DNA from 4 places in the Streptomyces sp. NA04227 genome. Region 1 is predicted to be linked to each of the others. Evidence: riboswitches for the same ligand, from Rfam matches in the RefSeq annotation. Region 1 holds a riboswitch; each other region holds the start of a gene.

The links. Region 1 has a riboswitch for cyclic di-AMP ahead of HUT18_RS18770 (M23 family metallopeptidase). Riboswitches for the same ligand answer to the same signal wherever they lie in the genome.
Region 2: another riboswitch for cyclic di-AMP. It lies ahead of HUT18_RS27805 (M23 family metallopeptidase); the one in region 1 lies ahead of HUT18_RS18770 (M23 family metallopeptidase).
Region 3: another riboswitch for cyclic di-AMP. It lies ahead of HUT18_RS22255 (C40 family peptidase); the one in region 1 lies ahead of HUT18_RS18770 (M23 family metallopeptidase).
Region 4: another riboswitch for cyclic di-AMP. It lies ahead of HUT18_RS31395 (LysM peptidoglycan-binding domain-containing M23 family metallopeptidase); the one in region 1 lies ahead of HUT18_RS18770 (M23 family metallopeptidase).

The regions. Positions count from the first base shown of each region.
Region 1 covers NZ_CP054918.1:4,401,821-4,406,894, reverse strand. The annotation lists gene HUT18_RS18785 (RNA polymerase sigma factor) at 1-341, shown strand, start outside; gene HUT18_RS18780 (hypothetical protein) at 338-1,147, shown strand; gene HUT18_RS18775 (PrsW family glutamic-type intramembrane protease) at 1,311-2,729, shown strand; gene HUT18_RS18770 (M23 family metallopeptidase) at 2,842-3,891, opposite strand; cyclic di-AMP (ydaO/yuaA leader) riboswitch at 3,903-4,047, opposite strand; gene HUT18_RS18765 (PP2C family protein-serine/threonine phosphatase) at 4,270-5,074, opposite strand, start outside.
Region 2 covers NZ_CP054918.1:6,553,118-6,558,191, reverse strand. The annotation lists gene HUT18_RS27820 (bifunctional GNAT family N-acetyltransferase/acetate--CoA ligase family protein) at 1-1,246, opposite strand, end outside; gene HUT18_RS27815 (HPr family phosphocarrier protein) at 1,424-1,705, shown strand; gene HUT18_RS27810 (GntR family transcriptional regulator) at 1,955-2,641, opposite strand; gene HUT18_RS27805 (M23 family metallopeptidase) at 2,860-3,642, opposite strand; cyclic di-AMP (ydaO/yuaA leader) riboswitch at 3,656-3,837, opposite strand; gene HUT18_RS27800 (pitrilysin family protein) at 4,042-5,074, opposite strand, start outside.
Region 3 covers NZ_CP054918.1:5,179,010-5,184,083, forward strand. The annotation lists gene HUT18_RS22250 (hypothetical protein) at 289-642, shown strand; gene HUT18_RS22255 (C40 family peptidase) at 767-1,927, opposite strand; cyclic di-AMP (ydaO/yuaA leader) riboswitch at 1,936-2,101, opposite strand; gene pcrA (DNA helicase PcrA) at 2,325-4,817, shown strand; gene HUT18_RS22270 (M23 family metallopeptidase) at 4,964-5,074, opposite strand, start outside.
Region 4 covers NZ_CP054918.1:7,464,731-7,469,804, reverse strand. The annotation lists gene HUT18_RS31400 (SGNH/GDSL hydrolase family protein) at 150-941, opposite strand; gene HUT18_RS31395 (LysM peptidoglycan-binding domain-containing M23 family metallopeptidase) at 1,192-2,046, opposite strand; cyclic di-AMP (ydaO/yuaA leader) riboswitch at 2,051-2,206, opposite strand; gene HUT18_RS31390 (tyrosine-protein phosphatase) at 2,659-3,456, shown strand; gene HUT18_RS31385 (aspartate aminotransferase family protein) at 3,504-4,889, opposite strand; gene hpnH (adenosyl-hopene transferase HpnH) at 5,010-5,074, opposite strand, start outside.

The sequences.
Region 1 (5,074 bases):
GCGGCATGCGGCGGCAGTCCGCGCTGAAGGTCCACATCCAGCAGTCCGCCGTCTCCGCCGACGGCCGGGGCACGGCCACGGACCCCGCGGCGGAAGTGGAGTGCCGGCTCGACCTCGCCGCCGCCTGGCGCTCACTGGCACCCGCGGACCAGGAAGTCCTGGCCCTGCATGTGTGGGAGCAGTTGGAGGCCCGCGAGGCGGCAACCGTCCTCGGCTGCACCCGCGCCGCCTACACCATGCGCCTGGCCCGCGCGCGAAGACGCCTCGGCAAACGTCTCGAAGCCCCCGCCGCCGAGCTCACCGCGCTGTCCCTGACGCCCCGACAGGAGCCCTCGACATGAGCAACGACGTCTTCGTCCGTCTCGCCGAGCTCGACCCGGCCCCGCGCACTCCGCTGACCACGGCCGAGGCCGACCGCCGGGAACGCCTGCTGCACAGCGTGCTCGACGAGACCACCGCCGCCCAGCGGCCCGCCCGTCCGGCCCCCGCATGGGTACGCCGGCCCCTCGTCCGCCGTACGTCGTTCGCCCTGGCCGGTGTGCTCGCCGCCGCGGCCCTTGTGCTGACCACCACCTCCACCCCGTCCGACGAAGGCGGTTCGGGCCCTCTCTCCCCGGCGGAAGTCGGCGCCTGGACCGAGACGGCCACCGCTGTCACCAGCGCCGACAGCGGCAGCTCCGTCTACCTGGAGTACAAGTGCCTCCAGGACACCAAGAAGGTCACCGGGGACTACGGCCCGGGCCACTACAGCAACGCGGACCTCCGCGGCAGCACCGTCTCGGTGATCATCACCAGGCGTGGCCAGTCCGCCTACTGCCTGGCGGGCCGGGACGGCACCGGCACCGTCGTCCCCGTCGATCCGCCCACCCCCGTACGCGACACGGGCGTCACCCTGGACACCTTCGACTCCAGCGGCGACGGTTCCGCACGCTTCGCCTACGCCATCGGGTCCGTGGGTGCGGAGGTGAAGAGCGTGACCCTCCATGCCGACGGACGCACCGTCAAGGCGACAGTGGGGCAGATCCCCTCCCTGCCGTACGGCCGCTGGAGCGCCTGGTGGCCCAGCACGGGCGAGGACGGCCCGGTGACCCTCACCCTCACCCTCGCCGACGGCACCACTCGCACCCTCGGCGCGGACCGGCTGTGACCCGGCCCCGGGGCACGGCCGCCCCCACATAGGCCCGCCCCCAACAGCCCCACCACCCCACGCCCCATCGCGCCCCCCGCCACCCCCTCGTTAGGGTCGGACCGTGGCCACTCCCCCGTACGCGCAGCCGCCGGGCGAGCCGTCCCGTACCCCGCCCGGTGCGATGTCCGGCGGGGCGGTGCGGCACGCGCGCTGGTGGCAGCGGCGGGGGGTGCGGCTGGGGGCGGCCGGGGCGGTTCTGCTGGTGTCGGGGCTGGTGATTCTGGCGCTGGTGCGCGAACAGACGGGCACCGAGGGGTTCCTGGTCGGGCTCGGGCTCGCGGTGGTGCCGGTGCCGTTGCTGTTCGCCGCGTTCCGGTGGCTGGACCGGGTGCAGCCGGGGCCCTGGCGGGACCTGGTGTTCGCCTTCGGCTGGGGCGCCGGTGCCGCCGCGCTGATCGCGATCCTGGCGAACAGTTTCGCGGCCCGCTGGATAGCCACGACCACCGCCGACCCCGAGAGTGCCGACACTCTGGCCGCCACGGTGATAGCCCCGGTGGTCGAGGAGTCGGCGAAGGCCCTGGCCGTACTCCTCGTCTTCCTGTTCCGACGACAGCACTTCACCGGGCTCGTCGACGGTGTGGTCATCGCCGGTCTCACCGCCTCCGGCTTCGCCTTCACCGAGAACATCCTCTACCTCGGCAACGCCTTCGGCACCGACCGGATCAGCGGCGACTCGGGGCTCGCCTCGGTCACCGCCGCGACCTTCTTCGTACGGATCGTGATGTCGCCGTTCGCGCATCCGCTGTTCACGGTGCTCACCGGCATCGGCTTCGGGCTCGCCGCGTTCAGCGCCGAACGGCACCGGCTGCGCCGCACCCTGCTGCCGCTCGCCGGACTGCTGCTCGCCATGGCGGTGCACGCCGGATGGAACGGCTCCGCCGCGCTCGGCCCGCTCGGCTTCTTCGCTGTCTACGCGCTGTTCATGCTGCCCGCCTTCGCCCTGCTCACCTGGCTCGCCGTCTGGCAGCGACAGCGCGAACTGCGCACCGTACGCGAGGAACTGCCCGCCTACGCCGCCGCCGGATGGCTCAGCGCCCCGGAGCCGTACGCCCTCGGCTCGATGCGCGCCCGCACCCTGGCCCGCGAGTACGCGGCGCACGCGCTCGACAAGGCGGCCGCCCGTACCGTCGCCGACTACGCGCACCGGGCCACCGCCCTGGCACTGCTGCGCAGACGCGGCCGCCGGGGCCGTGCGAACGCCGACTTCGTGACCCGGGAACGCGAACTCCTCGAAAGCCTGTGGCGCGGCCGCCGGGTCGCCGCCCCCGCCCTCGCCTACGCCGCTCACCTCACGGCCCCGCAGCCGCCGCCCGTCCCGTACCCGGCACACGGCTGGGGCCCGCACGGCCGCCCGCCGCCGGGCCTCCCGCACCGGCCGTACGCCAACTGGCCCCAGCAGCAGACCGGCCCGCACCGCCCGCCGCCCCAGCACCCCTACGCGTACCACCCGCCCGGCACCCCGGCCCCGACCCCGGCCCCGGCCCCTCCGCCGACGCACCACGCCGCGCCCAACTGGCCACCGCGACAACGGCATTGGTGACCCCGGGCGCCGTGGGGCACCGCAACGACAACGGCACCCCACGGCGTGAGTACGCCATGAGGTGCCGTGTGCCGTGTACGTGTGCTTCGGCGCATCCGCCGCAGCGGGTGTCTCAGGGGTTGAGTCCCTTGGACTGGAGCCAGCCCAGCGGGTCGATGCCGGTGCCGCCCGGGGTGTGGACCTCGACGTGCAGGTGCGGGCCGGAGGAGTTGCCGGTCGAGCCGACGCGGCCGATGACGTCGCCGGTGGTGACCTGCTGGCCGACGCTGACGCTCATCGAGGACTGGTGGCAGTACCAGATCTCGGTGCCGTCCTCGAGTTCCAGGACCGTGCGGTAGCCGTAGGCGCCGGACCAGCCGGCCTCCTTGACGGTGCCGGAGTGCACGGCCTTGACCGGGGTGCCGGTCGGGGCGGCGAAGTCGAGGCCGGTGTGGTAGCCGGAGGACCACATCGAACCGGCGTCGCCGAAGTGCGAGGTGAGGGTGTACGAGGAGGTCGGCAGCGAGTAGCTGCGGGCCAGCTTGGCCAGGCGCTCGGCCTCGGCCTTGCGGCGGGCCTCCTCCTCGGCCGCCTTCTTGGCGGCCTCGGCCTTGGCGTCGGCTTCCGCCTTCGCCTTGCTCTGCTGCTCGGCCGCCTCCTCGGCGGCCTTCTTCGCCGCGGCCTGCTCGGCGGCCTGCTGCGCGGCGCTCGCGGCGGCGTCCTCCTGCTGCTCGGCCTGCTGGAGGATGCGGTTGCGGAGGTTCTCACCGGCCTCGGGCGAGACGCCACGGGCAGCGGTGCTCAGCGGGGCCGCGGCGGCCGGGTCGGCGGCCGCTTCCTCGGAGCCGGAGACCAGCGAGCCCACGCCGGGCAGGGACTTGGCCTCGGGCAGGGAGTCGGTGACCTTCGCGACGTCCGGGACGGATATCTGCACCGCGGGCTTGCCGCCCTGTGCGGTCGCGATGCCGCCCGCGCCCACGGCGGCGATGACACCGACACCGAGGACCGTGGAGCTGCGCGCGAGGCCGCCCCGCTGCTTGATGACGCGGTGTCTGCCGCGTACCGGGCGGACGGACTCGGCGGTGGGATTCCACTCCCCGGCTTGCGGGAGGGGCTCCTCGAAGCCGTAGTCCTCGTCACTGGGCAAGTAACCGGTGCGGGTGGCAGGGCCGTTGGACGCCACGGAGGCGTGCTCCTTTCCTTCCTTCTCGCCTACCGGGTTAGCTGACGGGTTCGGAGCAGGAAGGTCTCCTACCGTCGCCCCTCGAAGGAAAGGCGACCGATTCACCCCAAAAAGGTGGTTCCCCGGCTCCCTTGCGGGATTAGGCGCATGAGCACGGAGCCGACCCTTGTGACGGCTGTGACGACCGCGCTGCGTTATCGAACGTTAATAGACCCGGACCCCGTATTCCAAGAGTTCCCCGTGATCCTTGACGTCGGCGCAAGAAATTTTGCGGACATAAGGGTGCCGCATGGGGCGAGTTGGACGCGATTTTCGCCAACTTCCCAAACCCACAATCTCCTGACGGTGTGTCAGTTGTTATTCAGTGGCATCGCCCACTCACCGAAAGTCACTCCGCGTCCCCGCCACGGAGTCGTCGGCCCCTGTGTCGTCGGGCGGCGCCGTGACCGGGCGCCGCACCGCGAGCAGCGCCATGTCGTCCGTCGCGCCGCCGTCGGTGTGCCGGACCACTTCCTTCACCAGAGTGGCCAGCAGCACGCCCGGCGCCGGGAACACCCGCCCCTCCAGACGGGACACCGGGTCGTAGAAGACGCCGTCCGCGTTGCGTGCTTCAAGGAGTCCGTCGGTGTGGAAGAGCAGGGTGGCGCCGAGCGGGAAGTCGATCTCCTGGACACGGTCGGCGCCCGCGCCGCCGAGCTCGGCCAGGCCGATCGGCAGCGCGGCCCGGTCCGCCGTGAGGACGCGCAGCCCGCCGTCGCCGTCGAGCAGCAGCGGCCCGGGGTGCCCCCGGTTGAGCAGCCGTACCACCCGGCCCTCGTGCACGATCTCGGCGAGCACGGCGGTGGTGAAGTCCTCGAAGCCGTCGATGCCGCTGCGCAGTGCGGCCTCCCGGGCCAGGGCGTGTTCCAGGCGGCGGGCCACCGCCTCCAGGGTGACCTCCTGTTCGGCGGCCTCCCGGAAGGTGCCGATGAGCACGGCCACGGTCGCCACCGCGCCCATGCCCTTGCCGCGCACATCGCCGACGATCATCCGTACGCCGTAGGGGGTGTCCTGCACCGCGTACAGGTCGCCGCCGATGAACGCGCCCTCCTGCGCCGCCTCGTAGCGCACCGCGATCTGGAGTCCGTCCAGACGCTCGGGCGGCTCCGGCAGTACGGCGCGCTGGGCGGCCTCGGCGATCTCG
Region 2 (5,074 bases), 2.2 Mb from region 1:
ACCAGTACTGCACAAGGTCGTTGCCCGAGACATCGGCCCTGTTGCCCGCCGAGACGAAAGTCGAGACACCGGTCAGACCGGTCACGCCGCCACCACGCCGATGCAGGCTGGAGAGCAGGGCGATGCCGATGGCGCCGGACTGCGCGAACATGCCGATCCGGCCGGGCCGCGGCAGTTCGGGAGCCAGCGAGGCGTTCAGCATGACCTCGGGCGCGGTGTTGATGACCCCGAAGGTGTTCGGCCCGATCAGCCGCATCCCGTACGAGCGTGCCTGGCGCAGGAGTTCACGCTGGCGTTCGCGTCCGGCGGGGCCGCTCTCGGCGTACCCGGCGGAGAGTACGACCAGGCCCTGCACACCGTGTTCCCCGCATTCGGCGACGACCTCGGGGACCTGTGGGGCGGGTACGGAGATCACCGCCAGGTCGACCGGTTCGCCGATCTCGCTCAGGCTCCGGTGGGCGGGGACCCCGTCGAGCTCGTGCTGCTGCGGGTCGAGAGCGCGGTTCACGGCGTGCACGCGGCCCTTGTAGCCGACGGCGAGCAGGTTGCCGAGCACGGTGCGGCCGACGCCGCCCGGCCTGCGGCCCACCCCGATGACCGCCACCGAGCCGGGGCGCAGCAGCCGTTGCACGGAGCGGGCCTCGGCGCGCTGTTCGCGGCCCCACTGCACGGCGAGCGAGGCCTCGGTGGGCTCCAGGTCGAAGGCCAGCCGTACGACGCCGTCCTCGAAGCTGCGCTCCTGCTGGTAACCGGCGTCCGTGAACACCTTGATCATCTTGGAGTTGGCGGGCAGCACCTCGGCGACGAAACGGCGGATGCCGCGTTCGCGTGCGACGGCCGCGATGTGTTCGAGCAGCGCCGAGGCGACTCCGCGGCCCTGGTGCGCGTCCTGGACCAGGAAGGCGACCTCGGCCTCGTCGGCGGGCGCGGAGGCGGGGCGGCCGGTCGAGTCGATCCGGTCGTAGCGCACGGTCGCGATGAACTCGCCGCCCACGGTGGCCGCGAGCCCCACCCGGTCCACGTAGTCGTGGTGCGTGAAGCGGTGCACGTCCCGTGCCGAGAGCCGCGGGTAGGGCGCGAAGAAGCGGTAGTACTTCGACTCGTCCGAGACCTGCTCGTAGAAGCTGACCAGGCGGTCGGCGTCCTCGGTGGTGATGGGTCTGATGCGCGCGGTTCCCCCGTCGCGCAGCACCACGTCAGCTTCCCAGTGGTCGGGGTAGATGTGCCGGTCCGACGGCGTCTGCATGGCCCCAGCGTAAGGGTCATCCGCCTGCGGCGACCCGTGCGCGCGGGTGCGGGTGCGGGCGGGGGGCGCGGTCCGCCGCCGCACCGCCCACCCGTCCTCCTGTGGCGGACGCGGCGGGTGCGCCACACTGGGTTGGGAGTCGAGCGGAGCTGAACGTACTCACGGAGGGCGGCACGGATGGCTGAGCGTCGCGTCAGGATCGGCTGGCCGCAGGGGCTGCACGCCCGTCCCGCGTCCGTCTTCGTACGGGCGGCCGCCGCGTCGGGGGTACCGGTGCGGGTGGCCAAGGGCGAGGGTGCCCCGGTGAACGCCGCGTCGATGCTGGCGGTGCTCGGGCTCGGGGCGATGGGCGGCGAGGAGATCGTGCTCAGCTCGGACGTCGAGGGGTCCGAGCAGGCTCTGGACCGGCTGGCGCAGCTGGTCGCGGAGGGCCTCGACGAACTGCCCGAGACGGTCTGACGGCCCGCCCGGTCACCGGCCGGATTTCCGGGTACGGATTCCCGCAGCACTTTCCGCGACTTTCGGGCACGCCGGGCCACCTGTTCGCGAGAATTAGGCGCGAACAGGTCGAGGGAAAAGCAGCATGCGTACGCACTTTGGCCGGTTCTCCACCACCGCCAAGGCCACGTATTCCCTTCGGTAAATCACTGTGGACAGCACAAGAAAAGCTGCAGGGAAATTGGCTATTCTTTGTATACGGTAGCGATGTTAATCAGGAGAGCTCGCCGTGTTTACGGCATGTTGCGAACTCCTCACGCGGGAGCGGTCCGGCGCGAACTTCAGCCGGTGGAAAGGCGCGGTCCGCTCACCGTGCAGGGCGGTCAGCGATCGGGCGCGCTCGGCGTCCCCGCGGGCCACGGCGTCGACGATGGCGCCGCGCTCGGCCCAGGAGTCGGCGGGCCGCCGCGGCGCCTCGATCGTGTACATCCAGGAGATCTTGTGCCGGAGCTGGGTCAGCAGTGCGATGAGCCCGGGGCTGTCGGAGGCCTGCGCGAGCGTCTCGTGGAACCAGCCGCCCAGTGAGCGCAGATCCTCGCTGTGCCCTCGTACGGACCGCTCCTGCCCCAGCCTGACCAGGCCCCGCAGCACCTTGAGATGGGATTCCGTGCGGCGCTGGGCGGCGCGGGCTGCGGCGAGCGGTTCCAGGGCGGTACGGATGTCGAGCAGGTCGGCGGCCTCCTGCTCGGTCGGCTCGGCGACACAGGCCCCGGCGTGCCTGCGGGTGAGCACGAAGCCCTCGGCCTCCAGGGTGCGCAGGGCCTCGCGCACCGGCACCCGGGAGACCCCGTAACGCCGGGCGAGGACTTCTTCCGTGAGGCGCCCGCCCCGCTCGTGGACCCCCGAGACGATGTCGTCCCGGATCGCCGTGCACACCGAATGCGCGGGAATGCGCATGACCGGACCTCCGCATTGATCCGCGCGAAACACTCTGCTTTGTCGCGCGCGCCGCTCACCGGCACGCGTTAGACGACTCTATTGCAGTGTGACTTGATTTCCGACGGCGAAGGGGAATCCGGGGATATTTTTTGGACAACACAAAAGCCCTCGGCGGGCAGGCCGAGGGCTTTCGTGGCATTTCGCACCGAGGTGCGCTCCCGGCCGGGAGCGGCGCCTCAGAGATTCACGCCGTGGGAGCGCAGATAGGCGACGGGGTCGATGTCCGAGCCGTAGTCCTCACCGGTGCGCGCCTCGAAGTGCAGGTGCGGCCCGGTGGTGTTGCCGGTCGCACCGGCGAGTCCGATCTGCTGACCGGGCGTCACCGACTGCCCCACCGCGACCCCGATCGAGGACAGGTGGCCGTACTGCGTGTACGTCCCGTCGTGCATCCGGATCACCACCTCGTTGCCGTAGGCGCCGCCCCAGCCCGTGCTGACGACGGTGCCGCGGCCGACGGCCCGGACCGAGGTGCCGGAGGCGGCGTGGAAGTCGACGCCGGTGTGGCTGCCGGAGGACCACATGCCACCACCGGCGCCGTACGAGGTGGAGACGTACGAGCCCTCGACGGGCAGGACGAAGGCGTTGAGGCGGCGGCGCTCCGCGGCACGTGCCGCGCGCTCCTTGGCAGCCCGCTCGGCGCGTGCCTTGCGCTTGGCCTCCTCGGCGCGGCGCTCGGCCAGTTCGGCGGCCTTCTTCTTGGCGGCCTCGGCAGCGGCGGCGGCCTCCTGGGCCTCGGCCTGAGCCTCGATCCGCTCGGCGAGAGAGGTGCCGACCCGGTCGATGGCTATCGCCCCGGCCAGTCCACTCTGCTCGACGGACTCCTCGGCGGCCCCGGCGGGTGCCGCGAGACCGCCGAGCACCCCGGCGGTGGTGAGTGCGGCGACACCGGCCGCGGTGGCGGACGTCCTGGTGAGGCGGCTCGGTCTGCGGTGTCTCCCGCGGGCACGGGTGATCGCCATGGGTGTGGCTGGTCCCTTCCTTCCCTCTCGCCTACCGGGTTAGCTGACGGGTTCGGAGCAGGAAGTCTCCTACGGACGCCCGCGAGGGCGGCCGATTCACCCCAGGAACTGAACTCCCGGACCGCGAAGGGCCCTTGGAGGCGGGTCCCCGGCTCCCCCGGCTCGCGCCTTCGGGGGACTCGGCGATGACTGTCCGGTGCCGCGGATGCGGCGCGCACATGACGAACAGCCGGAAGGACGCTAAGCGGGAGAGGTGGTGCGACCAAACCGATTCGGTCTTTTGTCGCCCATCACACAGGACATAGCGGTGCGTTCACCAGAAACCAGACAGCGAACGGCCCCGGTGGCGGTGCCGACACCGGGGCCGTTCGCTGCCGGCCCACGGACCGGCGACCGGTCCTACTGGCCGGTGACCACCGTCACTTCACCGATGCCGAGCGCACGCACCGGCTCCTCGATCTCGGCCGCGTCGCCCACCAGGACAGTGACGAGCCGGTCGACCGGGAAGGCGTTGACCACGGCCGCGGTCGACTCCACGGTGCCCGTCGCGGCGAGCTGCTGGTAGAGCTGCCCCTGGAAGTCGTCGGGCAGTTCCTGCTCCACCTGGTCGGCGAGCGTCCCGGCGACGGCGCCCGCCGTCTCGTACTTCAGCGGGGCGACACCGACCAGGTTCTGTACGGCCACATCGCGCTCCGCGTCGGTGAGACCGTCCGCCGCGAGGGTGCGCAGCACCTTCCAGAGGTCCTCCAGGGCGGGGCCGGTGGAGGCGGTGTCCACGGAACCGGAGATGGCGAGCATCGCCGCACCCGAGCCGTCCTGCGCGGAGCGCAGCACCTGGCTGAAGGCACGCACGCCGTAGGTGTAGCCCTTCTCCTCCCGCAGCACCCGGTCCAGCCGGGAGGTCAGGGTGCCGCCCAGGCAGTAGGTGCCGAGCACCTGGGCGGGCCAGACCCGGTCGTGGCGGTCCGCGCCGACCCGGCCGATCAAAAGCTGGGTCTGCACCGCGCCGGGACGGTCCACGATGACGACCCGGCCGGTGTCGTCGGCGGTGACCGGCGAGGGGCTGCCGGTCACCGCGGCACCGCCGGTCCAGGCGCCGATCGTGTCGCCGAGCAGCGCGTCGAGGTCGATGCCCGCGATGTCGCCCACGACCACGACGGTGGCCGCCGCGGGACGCACGTACTTCTCGTAGAAGGCGCGCACGGCGGCCGAGTCGATCGCCGCCACCGTCTCCTCGGTGCCCTGCCGGGGCCGGGACATCCGGGACTCGGCGGGGAAGAGCTGCTTCGACAGCTCCTTGGCCGCGCGGCGGGCCGGGTTGGCCGACTCGTGCGGGATCTCGTCGAGCCGGTTGCGTACGAGACGCTCGATCTCGCTGTCGGCGAACGCGGGGGCGCGCAGCGCGTCGGCGAGCAGCCCGAGCGCCTTGGCG
Region 3 (5,074 bases), 780 kb from region 1:
ACCGGAGCCGGGGGCAGGTGTCCGGCGACCGTCCTCGCGGACGGCGGTGAGAGGCCGGACACCTGGGGGAGGACGCTAAACGGCGCGCACAGACGATTAACCCGATGTCCACAAGTGCTCGCACAGGCGGGCATGTTGACCATGTGCGACCGGACGCGGACACCCGGGCCACCGCGTTGGCGCCCCGAGCTGACCGATCGGCGCAAGCGCCGCGCGCCGGGTCCGGGCCGGTGCTACGGCGCCGTCCCGCCCGAGGCCGCCGCGGGGCGGAGGGCTACGCTCCGGGACATGGACGTACTCATCCACCTCTTCGTGGGCCTGCACATCATCGGCATCGCCTCACTGCTTGGCGGATTCCTCACCCAGATGAAGGCCATGGGCGAAAACACCGCCCGCTTCAGCCCGGCCATGCTGCACGGCGCGCTCACCATGCTGGTCACCGGTGTGATCCTGGTCGGCCTCAACCAGGCCGACGACGCCGACGTCAACAACATCAAGATCGGCCTCAAGCTCGCCCTGCTGATCGTCATCCTCGGGCTCGTCTACGTGAAGCGCGACGAGGAGCGGGTCGACAAGTCCCAGTTCGCCCTCGTCGGCGCCCTGACCACGGCGAACATCTTCATCGCGGTGCTCTGGACCTGAGGGCTCGCACGCTCCGGCACGCCGAGGGCCCGCTTCCTTCCCCAGGTGAACTCCTGGGCAAAGCGGGCCCCTTCGCGTATCCGCCGCTCAAGTACGCCCGTACGGGCGGCCGTTGCCCAAGGCGCTACCCGGGCCGCACCACACTGTGGATCGGCATGTAGTACACCGACTCCTCGCGGACGTTGGTGCCCGGCTTCGGGGCGTGGACCATCTTGCCGTCGCCGAGGTACAGGCCGACGTGGCTGATGTCGTCGTAGAAGAACACCAGATCGCCCGCGCGCGCCTGGGAGATCGGGATGGTGGTGCCGGTCTTCACCTGGTCCCAGGTGGTGCGCGGCAGCGTGATGCCCGCCGCGTCCCAGGCCTTGAGGGTCAGCCCGGAGCAGTCGAACGAGCCGGGCCCGGTCGCGCCCCACACGTACGGCTTGCCTATCTGCTGCCGTGCGAAGGCGATGGCCTGCTCGCCCTGGGCGGCCGTGGTGCCGCCGGGGGTGTCGGTGCCCGTGCCGGGGTCGGTGGTCCCGCCCCCGCCGCCGTCACCGTCGTCGTTGTTTTCTTCTTCCTCGCGCTCGCGCCGCTCGCGCTCCGCGGCCTGCTGCCGGGCGAGTTCCTCGGCCTTGCGGCGGGCCTCGTCCTCTTTCCTCTTCTCGATCGCCGCGAGCCGGGCCTTCTCCTCGGCCGTCAGCTTCGACAGCAGCTCGCGGGCCTCGGTCAGCTTGGACTGCACGTTCTGCTTGGAGGTCTTGAGCGAGTCCTGGGTGCCGGTCAGCGTCTCCAGGCTGCGGGCCGCCTCGGCCCGCTTGCGCGAGGTGGCGAGCTGCTGCGCCTGGAAGTCGTCGACCGCCTGCTTCTGCCGTCCGGTGAGCCGGTGCATGAGCTGCTTCTGCTCGGTGTACTCGCCCGGGTCGTCGGCGAGGAGCAGATTGGCGGTGTCCGAGAGGCCGCCCGTGCGGTACTGGGCGGCGGCGTACGAACCCAGCTCGCGCCGTGCGTCGTTGAGCTTGTCGGTGCGCTTGGCCACGTCGTCCAGAAGGGTGTCGACCTTCTTGCGCTGCGAGGTCGCGCGTTCCTTGGCGGCGTTGTACTTCTGCGTGGCGACACCCGCCTCGCGGTACAGGTCGTCGACCTTCTTCTTGACCTCTTCGATGCTGGGCCGCGGCTTCTCGGGCGCGGCGGTCGCGCTCTGCGAGAGCAGGGCGACCGAGGTGAGCGCGGCGGTGGTCAGGCCGAGGGCGGGACCGGAGGGCGCCAGGCGGGCCGGGCGCGGCTTGCGGTGTGACGCCACGGAGGGCGACTCCTTCCGTTCGGCCGCCTACCGGGTTAGCTGTCGGGTTCGGGCTGGGAAGGTCTGCCCTACGGCTCCGCGCCGTGAACGCGGTGCCGATTCACCCCAAGGGATCCTGGTGGGTCCCCGGCTCCGGCTGCCCCGTGGGCGCACCGGACTCGGCGGGAGCGGCCCGTCCCGGCGAGATCTTCCCCGGTGGTGGCGGACTGCCCGACCGGCACGCTAGCCAACTCGTGGAACGCCTGTGAAGGTTGGTGTTCGAATTGCCCGATACATTTTCGTGACTTTCGCGCTGCGTGAGAGCACGTAAGCGGAGCGCTCCGTACCGGGCGCGCGGGAGTGGCCTGGGCCGAACCCGGGGCGGGCTGTCAGTGGGGCCGCCTAGACTCGGGAGGCGATGAGCAGCCTCTTTGACGAAAGCTTCCTGGCGGATCTGCGTGCCCCGCGCGAGGAAGCGCCCCCGCCACCCGAGGATGAGGGCCCGGAAGAAGTACCCGACGACTTGTTCGGAGGGAAATTCGACGTGCCGCCACCCCGCGACGCCCACTACCGCGACGGCGCCCCGCGCCCCGTGGTGGATCCCGCTGCCCTGGTGGAGGGACTGAACGAGGAACAGCGCGCCGCCGTCGTGCACAGCGGCTCGCCCCTGCTCATCGTGGCCGGCGCGGGCTCCGGCAAGACCCGGGTGCTCACCCACCGCATCGCGTATCTGTTGGCCGAGCGCGGCGCGCACCCCGGCCAGATCCTCGCCATCACCTTCACCAACAAGGCCGCGGGCGAGATGAAGGAGCGCGTGGAGCAGCTCGTCGGGCCGCGTGCGAACGCCATGTGGGTCTCCACCTTCCACAGCGCCTGCGTCCGCATCCTGCGCCGCGAGTCGAAGAAGCTCGGCTTCACCTCCTCCTTCTCGATCTACGACGCCGCCGACTCCAAGCGTCTGATGGCCCTGGTCTGCCGCGACCTGGACCTCGACCCGAAGAAGTTCCCGCCGAAGTCCTTCAGCGCCAAGATCTCCGGCCTGAAGAACGAGCTCATCGACGAAGAGGACTTTGCCGACAAGGCCGCCGACGGGTTCGAGAAGACGCTTGCCCAGGCCTATGCGATGTACCAGGCGCGGCTGCGCGAGGCGAACGCCCTCGACTTCGACGACCTGATCATGACCACGGTCAACCTGCTGCGCGCCTTCCCGGACGTCGCCGAGCACTACCGTCGCCGCTTCCGGCACGTCCTGGTCGACGAGTACCAGGACACCAACCACGCCCAGTACGCCCTGGTGCGCGAGCTCGTCGGCCGTGCGCCGGTCGAGGGCGAGGCCGCGGACATCCCGCCCGCCGAGCTGTGCGTGGTCGGTGACGCGGACCAGAGCATCTACGCCTTCCGCGGCGCCACCATCCGCAACATCCTCCAGTTCGAGGAGGACTACCCGGACGCCACGACGATCCTCCTGGAGCAGAACTACCGCTCCACCCAGACCATCCTCAGCGCCGCCAACGCCGTCATCGAGCGCAACGAGTCCCGCCGCCCCAAGAACCTGTGGACCAAGGCGGGCGCGGGCGCGCACATCACCGGCTACGTCGCCGACACCGAGCACGACGAGGCGCAGTTCGTCGCCGACGAGATCGACCGGCTCACCGACAAGGGCGAGGCCAAGTCCGGGGACGTCGCGGTGTTCTACCGCACCAACGCGCAGTCCCGTGTCTTCGAAGAGGTCTTCATCCGGGTCGGCCTCCCGTACAAGGTGGTCGGCGGCGTCCGCTTCTACGAGCGCAAGGAGGTCCGCGACGTCCTCGCGTACCTGCGCGTCCTCGCCAACCCCGAGGACTCCGTCCCGCTGCGCCGGATCCTGAACGTCCCCAAGCGCGGCATCGGCGACCGTGCCGAGGCCATGATCGACGCGCTCTCCCAGCGCGAACGCATCAGCTTCGCGCAGGCCCTGCGCCGCGTCGACGAGGCGTACGGCATGGCGGCCCGCTCCGCCAACGCCGTCAAGCGGTTCAACACGCTGATGGAGGACCTCCGCACGATCGTGGAGTCCGGGGCCGGACCGGCCACCGTCCTGGAGGCCGTACTCGAACGCACCGGCTATCTCGCCGAGTTGCAGGCCTCCACCGACCCGCAGGACGAGACGCGGATCGAGAACCTCCAGGAACTCGCCGCCGTCGCCCTGGAGTTCGAGCAGGAGGGCGAGGAGGCGGCCGGAGGGGTGGCCGAAGGGGCCGAGGAGACCGCGACCGGCGGTGGCCTCGCCGCGTTCCTCGAACGCGTCGCCCTGGTCGCCGACTCCGACCAGATCCCGGACGAGGAGGACGGCGGCGGCGTCATCACGCTGATGACCCTGCACACCGCCAAGGGCCTGGAGTTCCCGGTCGTCTTCCTGACCGGCATGGAGGACGGCGTCTTCCCGCACATGCGCGCGCTCGGCCAGACCAAGGAGCTGGAGGAGGAACGCCGCCTGGCCTACGTCGGCATCACCCGGGCCCGCGAGCGCCTCTACCTGACCCGCTCGACCCTGCGCAGCGCCTGGGGCCAGCCCTCGTACAACCCGCCCTCCCGCTTCCTGGAGGAGATCCCCGCCGCGCACCTGGAGTGGAAGCGCACCGGCCCCCTCGCCCCGGTCTCCTCGGGCCCCGCGGCCGGTATCGCCGCCTCGCTGTCCTCCTCCCGCTCCCGCTCGGCCGCCTCCGGCGCCTCGGGCTTCGCCACCCGCCGCGCGGGCGACAAGCCGGTCGTCGCCCTGGCGGTGGGCGACCGCGTCAACCACGACCAGTTCGGCCTCGGCACGGTCGTCGGCGTCAAGGGCAGCGGTACGAACGCGGAGGCGACCATCGACTTCGGCGACACCAAGCCGAAGCGGCTGCTGCTGCGGTACGCGCCGGTGGAGAAGTTGTAGGGGGAGAGGGCGACGGAGGCCGCGCGGCTGACCACCGCGCGGCGCCGACTACGGGGGGGCGGGCTGACCAACGGGCCAGCCCGGGGAGCGAGTTACTGCCGGACCGACTACTACTGCCGGACCGACTACTACTGCCGGACCGACTACTACTGCGGGTCGAGTCCGTGGCTCTGGAGCCACGGCAGCGGGTTGACCGCCGAGCCGCCGCCGGGGCGCACCTCGAAGTGGAGGTGCGGGCCGGTGGAGTTGCCGGAGTT
Region 4 (5,074 bases), 3.1 Mb from region 1:
CCGTACATCGCACGGTAGGTCGGCCGCATGTCGCGCCGTAATTCGGGCGCGTGTCGCGCCGTGATCTCGCGCCGTACGTCCGTCGGACGGTGCGCACACCGCTCCGTCACCCGGGGCCATGGGCCCAGCCCACCCCGGGTGACACGACGTCAGAGCGGCAGCAGGTCCGGGCGCTTGGCCGCCGCGTGGTCGCCGCTGGACTCACCGCGCAGCCGTCGGCCGATCCACGGGACCAGGTACTCGCGGGCCCACTGGATGTCGTCGCGTCTGCCCTCCAGGGAGGAACGCGGCGGCAGCGGGGGCCAGGGCTGGTCCGGGTCGGCGGGCACCTCGATGCCGAGAAGCTGGGCCGCCTTGAGCGCCACCCGGGTGTGCCCCTCCGGGGACAGGTGCAGCCGGTCGGCGTCCCAAGCCCTGCGGTCCTGGACGGACTTGAAGGACCACAGGTCGAGAACCCGGCAGTGATAGCGGTCGGCGACCGCGCGCACATGTCCGTTGTACGTGGCGATCTTGCCCCGCAGGTGCCGGAGCACCGGTACGCCGCGGGTGTCGAATCCGGTCGCGATGACCACGGAGCCGACGGCGGGGACGAGAGCCGCGACGGCCGCCTCGAATCGTTCGGCGACCTCGTCGGGGTCGGTACCGGGGCCGATCATGTCGTTGCCGCCCGCGCAGATGGTGACCAGATCGGGAGCGAGTTCCCTGGCACGCGGCACCTGGTCCGCGACGATCTGGTCGAGGAGTTTCCCGCGTACCGCGAGATTCGCGTAGCGGAAGCTGTGTTCGGGGACTCGGTCGTCGAGCAGGACTGCCAGCCGGTCGGCCCAGCCGAGACAGGAACCGCCGGGGCCCGGGTCGCCCACGCCTTCGGTGAAGCTGTCGCCGATCGCAGCGTAGGACCTGATTTCGTCACGTGAGGAAGATGTCGACTCTGCTGCCACGTCAGCGTATTTTTCACCTCCACGCGTGACCTACGCCACCGTAATAAGGGCTTGACGGCTCGTGAGATACGCCACCAGGAAAATTTCCGCCAACTCGGAATAGCCGAAGGGGTGTCGGACGACACATCAGGGCCGCGACGCACCCTTTGGTACGTCGCGGCCCTGATCGTTTACCGCGTTCCGGTTCGGCCCGGCGACGGCGTCCGCGCGCTTTCGTTCAGACGCCCTCGCGGGTTGGTGCCGGATTGACTCAGATGGTCACACCGTGGGCACGCAGATAGCCCAGCGGGTCGATGTCGGAACCGTAGTCCGGGCCGGTGCGGATCTCGAAGTGCAGGTGCGGCCCGGTGACATTGCCGGTCGCGCCGGACAGGCCGATCTCCTGGCCGCCGCTCACGCTCTGACCGGCCGAGACGGAGATCTGGGAGAGGTGCGCGTACTGGGCGTAGCGGCCGTCCTCGAGCTGGAGCACGACCTGGTTGCCGTAGGCACCGCCCGGACCGGCCGACACGACGGTCGCCGGGCCGACGGCCTTCAGGCTGGTCCCGGTCGGCACCGCGAAGTCGACACCAGTGTGGTAACCGCTGGACCACATGCTGCCGGACTGGTGGTACGGCGTGCCGACGGAGCCGGCGACGGGCAGCGTCCAACCCGTGGCGGCGGGCGCGGCCTTGGCCTGCTTCTTCGGGGCTTCCTTCTTGGGCGCGGCCTGCTTCTTCGGGGCCTGAGGCTTCTCGGCCTTGGCGCCGAGGGTCAGCTTCAGGCCCGGGCGGATCAGCGCGGGGTCGGAGCCGATGGCCTCGCGGTTGTCGGCGTACAGCTTCTTCCAGCCGCCGCTGACGTGCTGCTCCTGGGCGATCTTCGACAGGTGGTCGCCCGGAACCACGGTGTAGGTCTCGGGGGCCTTCTTGGCCTTCTTCTTCGGCTTCTCGGCGGCCTTGGTGACGCTCTTCTGCTTGACGTCGGCGCCCTGCGCGGCGGCCGCGTGGGCGCCGGTGGCGCCGATCAGCGGGAGCGCGAGTGCCGCGCCGCCCGTGGAGGCGACGGCGAGCGTACGCAGCAGGCGACGCGAGGTGGGACGGCGGTGCTTGCCCTTTGCAGGCATGGCGGATTCCTCTCCGGCGCCTGCGAGGTGAGCTGTCGGGTTCGGGCTGGAGATGCCCGGCCGTGATACGGCACGACTTCACCCCTAGCCGGTCCACTCGGGACCCGGCCTACTACCTGTGGTTTCCCCGCTCCTGCCGATTCTTAGGTGAGTGCGGATTCCGGGCGGCGGCAGGATTAGGCGTCCGTCCGGATTGAGCGCGACGTTAAGCGAACCGGAATACGGACGACAAGCCGGGAATTCCCACCCACATTCCTTTCTTGATCCCTCGGAGAATTCAGCGGTCACACTCCGTGGAATCTCGATCTTCCGGCCACTCGGAAATCCTTGCCGCGCTTGAGGGTGCGAAACCGGCCGCCGCCACCGACCGTCACGAATATGATCCCGCTCACTCGCATCAAGGCCAGGAGACTTTATTCCGGGGCCACTTGGAAATCAGATGCCATTTCGGGCAATACGGGCATCGCGCGGTGTTGCCTTCGCCATGAACCACGGCACACACATGGCCCTCGCACGCGGTCAGCGGCGATGATGACGGCCGCGACGTGTGTCGTATCGTCGAAATCGTGTCCGCCCGCGAACCACGTCGGCGGCCCGCCGGGAGGAGCCCCAGTGACGCAGCAGGTGCCGTCGACAGAACCGCAGCTGACCGGCGTACGGAACTTCCGTGACGTGGGCGGACTGCCGACCGTGGACGGCAGGCGCGTCAGGCCGGGTGTGCTGTACCGCAGCGGGCACCTGGCCCACGCCACCGACGAGGACACCGCCTTCCTCACCTCGCTCGGCCTGCACACCGTCTTCGACTTCCGCAACGCCGGCGACCAGGCACTCGAAGGTCCGGACGTCGAGCTGCCCGGCGTACGCAACCTGAACCTGCCGCTGACCGACCCGGCCTCCGGCGTCGAGTTCTGGTCCATGGTCCGCGACGGGGACCTCGCCCAGCTGCGCGAACTGCTCGCGGACGGCAAGGCCGCGGCCCGCATGGTCGGCTCGTACCGCACGATCATGACGCAGCGCACCGCCGAGCACAGCCGCGTCCTGCACGAGATGGCCGACGGCGGACTGCCCGCGCTGATGCACTGCGCGGCGGGCAAGGACCGGGCCGGGCTCTCGGTGGCCATCACCCTGCTCGCCCTCGGCGTGGAGCGCTCCGCCATCGAGGAGGACTACCTCAAGTCCAACGCCGCCCACCGCCGCTACAAGGTCCGGCGCAGCAGCGACGCCCCCGGCGGCACCTCCCCCGAGGTCATGGAGCTCCTCAGCCCGATGTTCGACGCGCGCCTGAGCTACCTCGGCGCCGCCTTCGAGACCATCGAGGACACCTGGGGCGACGTCGAGACCTATCTGACCACCGGTCTCGGCCTCACGCCCGCCACTCGCGAACGCCTGCGGGACAGCTTCCTCGACTGAGCGCGCCGCGGCGCGCGCCTTCCGGCCGCGCCGCACGCGCCCCCGGCTCAGCGCCCGGAGACCGCCTGCTTCACCAGGGTCTTGCCGAAGTCCCACATCAGCCCGCCCCCGCTGTGCGCCTCGTCCATCACCGCGCGGAAGGCGGTGACGAACCGGTCCACGTCCGCCTCGTCGACGATCAGCGGCGGGATCAGCTTGATCACCTCCATGTGGTCGCCGGAGACCTGGGTGAGGATGCGGTGCTTCTGCAGCAGGGGCACCACCACCATCTGCGCGAACAGCCCCTTGCGGGCGGCCTGGAGCATCGTCCAGCGGCTGCGCAGCCGCAGCGAGGACGGTCTGCCGAACTCGATCCCGATCATCAGGCCGCGGCCGCGTACGTCGCTCAGCAGCTCGTACTCGTCGACCAGGGCGGCGAGCCGGTTGCGCAGCAGGTCACCGGTGGCGCGGGCGTTGGCGACGATCTGGTCGTTCTCCATGACCGAGAGCACCGCGAGGCCCGCGGCCATGGCCTGGGCGTTCGAGCCGAAGCTCGCCGAGTGCACGAGCACCCGGTCCATCGAGGAGTACACCTTCTTGAAGATCCACTCCTTGCCCAGCGTCGCGCCCACCGGCACATAACCGCCGGACAGCGCCTTGGCCACGCAGACCAGGTCCGGCTCCACGCCCTCCTCGTGCTGGTAGGCGTAGAAGTCCCCGGTGCGGCCGAGGCCGGTCTGCACCTCGTCGGCGATGAGCAACGCCTTGCCGCGGTGCAGGAGTTCCTGCGCCGCCCGCAGATAGCCGGGCGGCGCCGCGTGCACGCCCTTGCCCTGTACGGGTTCCACGATCAGCGCGGCCACGTCGCCGCGCGCCAGTTCCCTGCGCAGGGCGTCGAGATCGCCGAGCGGGACGGCACTGTCGGGCAGCAGTGGGGCGAAGCCGTCGCGGAAGCCCGCTTCGCCGTTGACGGACAGGGAGCCGGTAGTGAGCCCGTGGAAGGCGTGGTCGCAGTACAGGACGCGCGGCCTTCCGGTGGCGTACCGGGCGAACTTCAGCGCGGTCTCGACCGCCTCGGTGCCGCTGTTGCCGAAGAACACCCGGTCCAGATGCGGACTGTGGGTGAGCAGCCGCTCGGCGAGCAGCCCGGGCAGCGGCGGGCAGTCGAAGCGCGTGAGGTCGGCGAGCGAGGCGTCCAGGACATCGTGCAGCGCCTTGCGGACGACGGGATGGTGGCGGCCGAGGCCCATCACGCCGAACCCGGCGAGCATGTCGAGGTAGTCGTTTCCCTCGGCGTCCCAGAAGTGCGCGCCCTCGGCCCGTTCGTAGACCTTGTCGAAACCGATGGTGTGCAGCATGCGCGGAAGCTGGTGGTTCAGGTGCTTCTCGTGCAGCTCGTAGCGTTCGGCCCCGCGTGCGGCGAGCAGCGCGCCGAGGTCGAAGTCCTTGCCCATGCCTGCTCCTTCACGACGGTCGCCGCCCGGGCGCGAAGGGCCGGGCAGCCGGATGCCCGGCCACCGTGGTGGCCGGGCGGTCCCGCGGGACGTACGGACGTGGCCGTGGGTGTCCTTCAATCAGTCGCGGCTGCTCGCGAGGGTCTCGCGGGCGGCGCGCAGCGATTCCTTCAGCGAGCCCATGG